DNA from 2 places in the Clostridium neonatale genome. Region 1 is predicted to be linked to the other one. Evidence: riboswitches for the same ligand, from Rfam matches in the RefSeq annotation. Region 1 holds a riboswitch; the other holds the start of a gene.
What was found. A riboswitch is a leader RNA that binds a small molecule or an ion and turns the genes downstream of it on or off. The one in region 1 is predicted to bind S-adenosylmethionine.
Positions count from the first base shown of each region.

Region 2: it holds a riboswitch for S-adenosylmethionine, as region 1 does, so the genes downstream of both, CNEONATNEC86_RS19425 (trans-sulfuration enzyme family protein) here and metK (methionine adenosyltransferase) in region 1, are expected to answer to the same signal.

Region 1 is NZ_UICR01000001.1:575,923-581,427, forward strand. Features, by position in the region: gene mreB (rod shape-determining protein MreB) at 1-417, shown strand, start outside; gene yyaC (spore protease YyaC) at 501-1,049, opposite strand; gene CNEONATNEC86_RS02770 (hypothetical protein) at 1,151-1,561, shown strand; tRNA gene CNEONATNEC86_RS02775 (tRNA-Tyr) at 1,707-1,791, shown strand; tRNA gene CNEONATNEC86_RS02780 (tRNA-Val) at 1,798-1,873, shown strand; tRNA gene CNEONATNEC86_RS02785 (tRNA-Thr) at 1,892-1,966, shown strand; tRNA gene CNEONATNEC86_RS02790 (tRNA-Tyr) at 1,972-2,056, shown strand; tRNA gene CNEONATNEC86_RS02795 (tRNA-Thr) at 2,100-2,174, shown strand; tRNA gene CNEONATNEC86_RS02800 (tRNA-Tyr) at 2,180-2,264, shown strand; SAM riboswitch class I at 2,451-2,552, shown strand; gene metK (methionine adenosyltransferase) at 2,717-3,892, shown strand; gene recD2 (SF1B family DNA helicase RecD2) at 4,159-5,505, shown strand, end outside.
Region 2 is NZ_UICR01000003.1:259,931-265,435, reverse strand. Features, by position in the region: gene CNEONATNEC86_RS19435 (CPBP family intramembrane glutamic endopeptidase) at 1-310, shown strand, start outside; gene CNEONATNEC86_RS19430 (trans-sulfuration enzyme family protein) at 958-2,091, opposite strand; gene CNEONATNEC86_RS19425 (trans-sulfuration enzyme family protein) at 2,185-3,321, opposite strand; SAM riboswitch class I at 3,440-3,550, opposite strand; gene CNEONATNEC86_RS19420 (sensor domain-containing diguanylate cyclase/phosphohydrolase) at 4,252-5,505, shown strand, end outside.

The DNA.
Region 1 (5,505 bases):
GCTGAAGAATTAAAAATAAATATTGGTTCAGCATTTAAAAATGCCAGAAATTTATCATGTATGATGAAAGGTAGAAACTTAGTTACAGGTCTACCAGATGAAGTTGAAATTAATACAGAAGAAATACGACTTGCAATACAAGAGCCAGTGCAAAGTATAGTTGACTGTGTAAAGATCGTTTTAGAAAGAACACCACCGGAATTAGCAGCAGACATTATTGAAAAGGGAATTGTAATGACTGGTGGAGGTTCATTGATTAATGGGTTGGATAAGCTTATTCAATTTAAAACCGGTGTAGCAGTGACAGTTGCAGAAGGGGCAGAAGAATGTGTTGTTAATGGATCAGGAGAAGTATTAGGGTATTTAGATAGATTAGATAGAGAAGTAAATTCACAACAAATAGTTCTTATAGAATAAAACATCGAGAGATTTTCTTTTTATTGAAAATCTCTCGATGCTTTTTATAAAATTAAAAAAGTAATTAAAGCTTAGGTATTAATTCAAATGTCTAGCGAAAGCTTAGGAAATAAATCATTATTTAAATTATAAGCATTAATTAATGATCTAGATATAATCTTTGCCATATCCATAATAAAAGATAATCGGATGCTTCTAGAAAAGAATAAATCAGAATTTTCGCTAGAATCTACAATACCTATTACAGAAGCCATACCTACTTCGGGAAGCTCTTTTCCTACTCCTTTTCCAGGATGAATAGCATAGTCTCTAATGCGAATTTCACCTATATCATCTTGATTTCCAAGACATGCATCTATACCTATGATATTAGCAGTTGGATGAAGTTCTTTTATTTTATTTAAACGTTCATCTATATTTAGTGCGTGGATTGGTTCTGATAATGTCCCGTATACTGGCAATGGAAAGAAATTTTCAGTTAATATTGAACCAACTAATGGACCAAGGCAATCACCTATGCATTTATCAGTGCCAATACAAACAATTATTGTATTAGAATTAATGTATTTTTCTAATTCATGAGATAGCTTGTATGAAAAGCTTTTGGAACTATGGTTATTATCTAAATTCATTAAAGGCATCCCTCCTTATAGAATATGTATATTTAGGAAAATGAAAAAATAGTATATAAAAATAAATAAATGGCAATAAATACTAATGTAAGGAGGAGAAAATGAAAAAAATTATTATATTTATAATATTTACACTTACTTTAATAATGAACATGTCTATAGCATTATTTTGGAATCCAGATATAGATAATAAAAAAGATGATCCAATGCAAAGCACTGAAGTATTTAGTGATACAAGATCTTTGTGCAAAGTTGATGATGTAATTCTGTTAGAAGAACTAGATAATAGTCAATCAAAGGAACTTGATAGTATACTTTCACCATTATCAACATTTGAAATAGAGTTAGTAAAAGAAGAGCTTAATACATGTAGTGAAGATGAAATCATAAAAGCGTTCAGAAAATTAAAAAGGAGATTGCCTGAAAGCGAATATAAAAAAATAGAAGAAATATTAAGTCCGCTTATAGATATTGAAGAACTTAATTCTATACTAAAAAATAAATATGTTTAGTGTATTAAAATGAAGAAATAAAGAGTAAATAGAATATATAGCGATATAATTTATCTAAATAAGCATATATGAGAGTTGAAATATAAGTACTTTGAATATATACTAACTATTGTTGATGTGAACAAAAACACCAACAAAACTTAATGGAGGAATTCCCGAGTGGCCAAAGGGGGCAGACTGTAAATCTGTTGCGTCTCGCTTCGATGGTTCGAATCCATCTTCCTCCACCATTAGATGGGCGCATAGCTCAGCTGGGAGAGCACCTGCCTTACAAGCAGGGGGTCACAGGTTCGAGCCCTGTTGTGCCCACCATCTAAAAAATATAAATATGCTGGCATGGCTCAACGGTAGAGCAGCTGACTTGTAATCAGCAGGTTGTAGGTTCGATTCCTATTGCCAGCTCCAATTGTGGAGGAATTCCCGAGTGGCCAAAGGGGGCAGACTGTAAATCTGTTGCGTCTCGCTTCGATGGTTCGAATCCATCTTCCTCCACCATTTAAACCAAATATTTATATTATAACAATTAAATAAGAAATATGCTGGCATGGCTCAACGGTAGAGCAGCTGACTTGTAATCAGCAGGTTGTAGGTTCGATTCCTATTGCCAGCTCCAATTAAGGAGGAATTCCCGAGTGGCCAAAGGGGGCAGACTGTAAATCTGTTGCGTCTCGCTTCGATGGTTCGAATCCATCTTCCTCCACCAAAACTCAGAATTATTATTCTGAGTTTTTTATTTTATCTTGAAATAAAAGTTGAAAAGTAAATAGTTGTATCAATTTATGCATGAATAGAATATATTATAGATTATATGATATATTATGTTTATTGTATAATATTGACCATAAAAATATTATGTGGTAGAATAAATTACGAAAATAAAATATTGTTACTCTTATCAAGAGAGGTGGAGGGATAGGGCCCAGTGAAACCCGGCAACCTGTTTAATTACAAGGTGCCAATTCCTGTAGAAAGATTTTCTACAAGATAAGAAAGTATTGTGTAATCGCGCTCTTCTTATCGAAGAGTTTTTTTATTGCATATAAAAGGTATTTCTTTTAAGACAGTATAAAAAATATTAAGAAGTGTGAGATTTTTCACTTTTACTCGAATTATTTCATGATTAAAGATAAGGAGTACAAGCGGAAGGAGAAAAATATGAGAAGATTATTTACATCAGAATCAGTTACAGAAGGTCATCCAGATAAAATGTGTGATCAAATTTCAGATGGCGTATTAGACGCAATTTTAGCACAAGATCCAAATGCTAGAGTAGCATGTGAAACATGTACAACAACAGGAATGGTTATGGTAATGGGAGAGATATCAACAAATTGTTATGTTGATATTCCTAAAGTAGTTAGAGAAACTGTTAGAGAAATTGGATATGATAGAGCTAAATACGGATTTGATTGCGATACTTGTTCTGTTATGACAACAATAGATGAACAATCAGCAGATATTGCTATGGGTGTTGATGAAGCTTTAGAATCAAGAAAAGGTGAGAAAGATGAGGTTGAAGCAGTAGGTGCTGGAGACCAAGGAATGATGTTTGGTTTTGCTACAAATGAAACTGATGCATATATGCCGTTACCAATTCATATGGCTCATAGATTATCAAGAAGACTTACTGAAGTAAGGAAAGATGGTACATTAGGCTATTTAAGGCCTGATGGTAAGACACAAGTAACAGTTGAATATGAAGATGAAAAACCAAAGAGAATAGATACAATAGTAATATCTACTCAACATGATGAGCATGTTACATTAGAACAAATAGAAAAGGATCTTAAAGAACATGTTATTAAAGCAGTAGTACCACAAGAATTATTAGATGATAAAACAAGATATTTTATAAATCCAACTGGAAGATTTGTTGTTGGTGGACCACAAGGTGACTCTGGATTAACTGGAAGAAAGATTATAGTAGATACTTATGGTGGATATGGTAGACATGGTGGTGGAGCATTCTCAGGAAAAGATCCAACAAAAGTTGATAGATCTGCTGCTTATGCTGCAAGATGGGTTGCGAAAAACTTAGTGGCTGCTGGATTAGCTGATAAGCTTGAAATACAATTAGCTTACGCTATTGGAGTTGCTAAACCAGTATCAATAACTGTTGATACTTTTGGAACAGGAAAACTATCAGATGATAAAATAGTTGAAATAGTTGAAAAGGTATTTGATTTAAGACCAGGAGCTATAATAAGAGATCTTGATTTAAGAAGACCTATATATAAGCAAACAGCTGCTTATGGCCACTTTGGCAGAACAGATCTTAATCTGCCATGGGAACAATTAAATAAGGTAGAAGAAATCAAAAAATATATTTAGTATTTATAGAAGCAGGAAGTTTTAATTAATTTCCTGCTTTTTTAAAATTTAAAATATGTGACAATCGTTTATAAACATTGACTTAAATTAGAAATATATATTTTGAGAATATGGATATAAAAGAATATAGGATGATATATTCCTGTACTTATATAATAGAAGAGAAGTATTCAATAAATAGTATAAAATTATAAATTAAACTTATGATATAATTAAAATAATATAAAGAGAAGTATAAGTTTAAATCATAGTTTGGAGAGATAGTAGTGGAAGTTCTTAATGGTTTTGTTGAAAATATTGTTTTTAAAAGTGAAGAAACAGGATATGTTGTATGCAGGATTAGAGCTGATAAAAATTTAGTTAGCGCTGTTGGTACAGTACCTTTTATAAAGGAAGGTCAAAATGTAAAGTTAACTGGATACTGGACAGTGCATAAACAATTTGGTAATCAATTTAATATTCAAGACTACGAAGAAATTCTTCCAAACTCAATTGATGGGATTGAAAAATATTTAAGCGCAGGTGTGATTCATGGAATAGGTCCTATAACTGCTAAGAAGATAATAGAAAAGTTTGGAGAAGAAACTTTAGATATAATGGAAAACCATATAGAGAGACTCATGGAGATAGAGGGAATTGGAGAAAAGAAATTTCAAATAATATATGAATCATATATTGAGCAGCAAGGTTTAAAAGATATAATTTTATATTTTAGCAAACATGGTGTTACAAGTAATCAATGTGTGAAAATATATAAGAAATTTGGACCAAATGCTAAATATATTGTATCTGAGAATCCTTATATACTTTGTGAAGAAATATCAGGAATTGGTTTTAAAACAGCAGATAGGATAGCTATGAGTATAGGTATAAAAAATGATTCTGATTTTAGAATTCAAAGTGGAATAAAATATGTTATGAATCAGTTTTGTGCCTTAGGAAATACCTTTATGCCAAAAGCTAATATAATAGAGGAATGTAAGAAAAATATAATGGTACCAGAAGAACTTATAGAAAAAAATTTATATGATATGTCTGCTAAGCAGAAAATAGTTATAGAAAAGATAAATGATACAGAAATGGGATTTTTATTGCCATACTACTATTGTGAGCTTGGCGTTACTCAGAAAATTATTACTCTTGGATTACAAGAAACTCAAACTATCAATTCTGATATAAACTTTGAAATAGGGGTATTTGAAAAAGAGCAAAAAATAAAATTTGCAGAATCACAAAAAGAAGCTATAATTGGAGCATTTAATAGTGGAATAGAAATAATAACAGGTGGACCAGGAACAGGTAAAACAACGATAATAAAAGCTATCATTCACATATATGAGAATAATGGAATGAGAGTGCTTCTAGGAGCACCTACAGGAAGAGCAGCAAAGAGAATGACAGAGTCTACAGGAAGAGAAGCGAAGACAATTCATAGGCTTCTTGAAATGGGAGTATCTGATGAAGACGAATCTGTTTTTGAAAAAGGTGAGTCATCACCATTAGACTGTGATGTTATCATTATTGATGAGGCATCTATGATTGATATAATGCTTATGCACAATCTATTAAAGGCTATAAAGCTTGGTACACGATTAATAATTGTAGGCGATGTT
Region 2 (5,505 bases), on a different contig from region 1:
TTCCATAGTTCCGGCAATTATAATCCATATGTTCAATAATACAATAGCTACAGTGATAAGTTGTATTTCAGGATACAATCAAATATTATCTTCAATAATTTCAACTATAATTATTATGGGTGGTGTTATAGGATTAATAATTTTTATTAATAAATATAAGAATGATTTTAAATTAATGGTGAGGGAAAATAATAAGATATTTTCATTCAAAAAAAGGTTAGGATATTGTTTTTTTAATAAATGGTCAATAGGTTATATAATTTTTTATGTCGCATTTATATTAATAAACTTTATATTTTTTAATATTTAAATATATTGTTGAAAATATAAATAAAGGACGTAGAATCAAAGTTTAGTGGATAACAACCGAAATAAAGCATTTATGTTGGCTCGCTTGCTACAAAAATGAAGCTAAAAATTTAACCATCAATGATTGTGCCCAAAAATGTTTGCTCCAAAAAGCAAGTTTTTAGACAAACAATTTTGGAACAATCATTGATGAAAAATTTTAAAGCTTCATTTTTCAATGCAAGACACCGCCAACATAAATGCTTTATTTCTTTATTCCATATAAACTCTGAGTATCCAGATATATTTTTATAAATATATGAATTTAAATTCTTACAAATGTGCACTTATAAGAAGAGCAGCTATGCTGCAATTCGGATCTTTGCTTATTTATTGGTGGATACCGGTGTTTTATAAGTAGCTTCCTAAATTATTACAAGTGATTGAAAACTATATTTTTAGACTTGTAATATTCCTAAAAACATAAATTATAACTAAAAAAAGTTAGACATCTATGATTTTAGAGCAAAACAAAGAAATTCAATATATGATAGGCGTAGTATTGCATTAAGAAATTAAAAGCTTAAATTTCCCTGCAATCGAGCCTATCATATATTGAATTTCGGTTGTTATCCACTAAATTCTGATTCTACAGAATATATTTATGTTCTAAACAATAGCTTCTTTGAAGGAAGCTATTAAATCTTCAATATCTTCAAGGCCGACAGATACTCTTATTAATGTATCTGTGATACCTAAATCATTTCTTTTTTCAACTGGAATTGAAGCATGGCTCATTTTTGCAGGATATGAAACAATAGTTTCAACACTACCTAAACTTACAGCTACGGCTACATTTTTCACATGATTTAAAAAATAAGTTGTTGTTTCTAAAGACTTAAATTTAAATGACAAAACGGCGCCAGCGCCAGATGCTTGAGAAAAATGAAGCTCTTTTCCTTCAGCAGAATCTAAAGCTAAATAATATACTTTTTCGACTTCATCTTGTTCATTAAGCCATTTTGCTAATTTATAGGCGTTATTTTGAAGTGCATCCATTCTTACTTTTAATGTTTTAATTCCTCTTATTAGCAAGAAGCAGTCTTGTGGTCCAAGGACAGCACCGAAAGTATTTTGTATTTTATATATTTGATTAGCAATTTCATCGTTATTTGTTACAACTAGTCCTGAGATAACATCACTATGTCCGCCTAGAAATTTTGTTGCACTATGAACTACTATATCTGCACCAAGTTCTAAAGGTCTTTGTAGATAAGGAGACATAAATGTATTATCAACTATTGTAATACATCTATTAGCTTTAGCTATATTAGAAGCAAATCTTAAATCTGTAACTTTTAATAAAGGATTTGATGGCGTTTCTAAATATAAGCCCTTAGTATTTCCTTTAAATGCATTAGCGATTTCATCTATATTTGATGCATCTACAAATGTAAATTCGATATTAAATCTAGAAAATAATTGAGTGGCAGCACGATATGTACCTCCATATACATCACCGCAAATTATAATGTGATCTCCAGCAGAAAAAAGTGAAAGAACTGAGCAAATTGCTGCCATTCCTGAAGCAAAAGCAAATCCTCTTACACCTCCTTCAAGTTCAGAAATTAAATTTTCAAGAATATCACGTGTTGGGTTTCCAGATCGAGAATAATCATATTTTCCAAAATTATTTATATCAAATTGATGAAATGTTGATGTTTGATATATTGGAGTACTTACAGAACCAGTGGCGCTGTCTATATCTCCACTTGCATGTATTAATTTTGTTCCAAAATTCATTTTAGCACCTCATTTAATTAGTAATTTATTTTATAGACTATAATTTTCTGATATTAGATTTATATATATAGGAAATAAAATATAGTTTTATTTCTATGAATTAAGGGCATTTTGTAAATCATCTATTAAATCATTAACATTCTCAATACCAACAGACAATCTTAGTAGATATTCGTCTATTCCTAGACGTTGCCTTATATCTTCAGGAATATCTGCATGAGTTTGAGTAAATGGATAAGTTATAAGTGTTTCTACACCTCCAAGACTTTCAGCAAACTTAATTATTTTGACATTCTCTAATATCTTTGGAACCAATGACTTGTCCTTAATCCTAAATGATAATGTAGAACCAAAACCAGTGGCTTGTTTTAGATTAGCATCATATCCATTAAAGTCTTTTAAGCCCACATATAATACTTTGCTAACATTAGAATTTGATTTTAGGAATTCTGCTAATTTTAGCGCATTTTCTTGAGCTCTATCTAATCTTATATGAAGGGTTTTTATTCCTCTAAGAAGTAGCCAGGAGTCAAATGGAGAGAGAGTTGCTCCAATTGACATATGTGTTCTTTTTAGCTTATCAAGTAAATTCTTATCATTGCCAACAATGAAGCCAGCCAATAAATCATGATGTCCTCCTAGATATTTTGTGCCACTATGTATGACCAAATCAGCACCTAGTGTTAATGGTTTTTGATAGTACGGGGTTAGAAATGTATTATCAACAATTAAGAGTATATTATTATCTTTTGAGATTTTGCCAACTGCCTTTATATCAGTTACTCTCATAGTAGGATTGGATGGTGTTTCAATAAATATCGCTTTAGTATTTTCATTCAAAGCATTTTTTATATTAGAAGTATTAGTAGTATCTACAAAAGAATAGGTTATTCCAAAATCACTAAAAGTTTCATTGAACAGTCTAAAAGTTCCACCATATAAATCTTCAGATAATATTATATGATCACCAGATTTAAAAAGATGAATGCAACAGACAATTGCTGAAACACCAGAAGAAAAGCCAATTGCACCTATACCTTTTTCTAATTTAGCTACAGTTTTTTCTACTTCTTCCCTAGTTGGATTTGTATCACGAGAATAATCGTAACCGGTACTTTTATTAAGTCCTAAATGTTTGAATGTAGCAGTTTGATAAATAGGAAAGCTTATAGCTCCTGTCTTTTCATCTCCGCCTGACGATCCCTGTACTGAAAGTGTTTCTATATTCATAAAATATCATCTCCTAATAATTAAATTAAAATTTTATTACATTGCGCGCTTAAAAGTGTAATAAAAAAAGTCACTTCGAGATAAGAAGTGACTTATGCGTACATAAATAACAATGACAATCTTATCTATCAGGTAAACCTGCAGGATTTAGCACCACAATAAACTAAATGAAAGTTTATCAGGTTGCTGGGTTTCATAGGGCCAGTCCCTCCACCACTCGTAATAAGAGTAATAAATATTTATTTGTTATTTAATATTATACATGTATTATTTTGACTGTCAATGATTTATAGAAATATAATAGGAATTATATGAATTATTATAATAATATATAAATTAAATACTATTAATTTATTTAACTGGCTTCCAAATAATATATTAATATCTAAAAAATAAAAAAAGAGATAATACTGGACACTGTTAAAACTGATGATATAATTTAAAGCATTTATAGGAGAAATTTATTATGGATAAAGTTCAAGAAAAAATTATTGAATTAATCGATGATATATAGCTATAGCTAAAATGCTGGCATTGACTACATATAGATTGTTAAAAGATAATTCAAGAGAGGGATTAGAGATTAAAAGTAAGTTTATTCATAAATTTACTTTTGTAAAATGTGAAAAATACATGGATAAAATTGAAACTTTATTAAAAAAAGATTATTATAATGAATATATGTATATTTAAATATGTAAAATACATAAAACAAAGGTTTATTAGTGAAGATTTGTTTTATGTATTTTTAGTATATTATAATAAGTAATATCTAGTAGTTTTGATTGATATAGTATAATGTTATAATTTATATAATATAGAATTAGATATTATTGAGAAATATTATGTTTGGTATGATTTGTTTAAGGGACGATTTACATTAATAATCATAATATGGATTATATATTAATTAGTGTGAAGGAGGTATTTATGGATATAAAAATATTTAGGCTTTTGGTTGATGCAGTCCCGCAATCTATATGGATAAAAGATAAAGACTTACGCTTCATATATACAAATAAGAGATATATAGATATAAATAATATAAAAAAGGGAAATATTATAGGGTTATGTGAAGAAGATTTATACAGAAAAGAAATAGCTGATAAAAGTAATGAAATGTGCAGTAAAGCATTGAATAGTATGTCTACTGTAAAAGAGAAGAGATACACAAATGAAGGAATAAAAGTAGATTCTACGGTATTTCCATTGATAGATGATAATGGGAAATTAGAAGGAATAGCGGGAATAGATATTCCGATAATATCTAAAGAAGAAAGTATTACTGAAATGATTTTAGATTCGCTTCAAGCTGGAATCTTTTATAAAGACAGAGAATTAGGATATCTGTATACTAATAAGAAATTTGATGATTTACTTAGCAAAGATAAGGAAAGCATAATAGAAAATAAGAATCCGTTAAATGAATCGATATGTGAGTCAAAGAATAGATTTATTCAAGAAGATAAAAAAGTTTTTGAAACTAAAAAAACAGTAAAAAAAGAAGAGAAAATAGAATTAGGGAATGGAGAAAATTTATACACGGAAATCATTAAGACACCAGTTTTAAATGATAATAATGAAGTAAGTGGAATAATAGGGCTATTATTAGATATAACTGATAGAAAAAAGATAGAAAAAAAATTAAAGTATTTAAGTTATACGGATATTTTAACTAAAGTATACAACAGGACATGTTTTGAAGAAAAAGCAAAGAAAATATTTAAAGAAGAAAATTTACCTATGGGTATAATAATGGGAGATACGAATGGCCTCAAAATAGTTAATGATACATTAGGTCATGAAGAAGGCGATGAGCTATTAAAATTAACAACTAAAGTTTTAAAAGATGTTTGTAAAGGGAATGAACTAATTTTTAGAATTGGTGGAGATGAATTTGCTATTATAATTCCAAAGGCAAAAGAAAATGAGTGTGAAACTCTAATAAAGAATATAATAGATAGCTGCAATAATTATAAACATGATTTAATAAAAATAAGTATAGCTTTAGGATATTCAGTTACTTATGATTTAGATAAATCAATATATGATACTTTAAAAGAAGCCGAAGATATGGTGTATAGAAAAAAATTATTAGAAAAAAATAGTTTTAATAGCTCAGTAATATCATCATTACAGGCTACATTGCAGGAAAAAAGTTTAGAAACTAAAGCACATACAGAG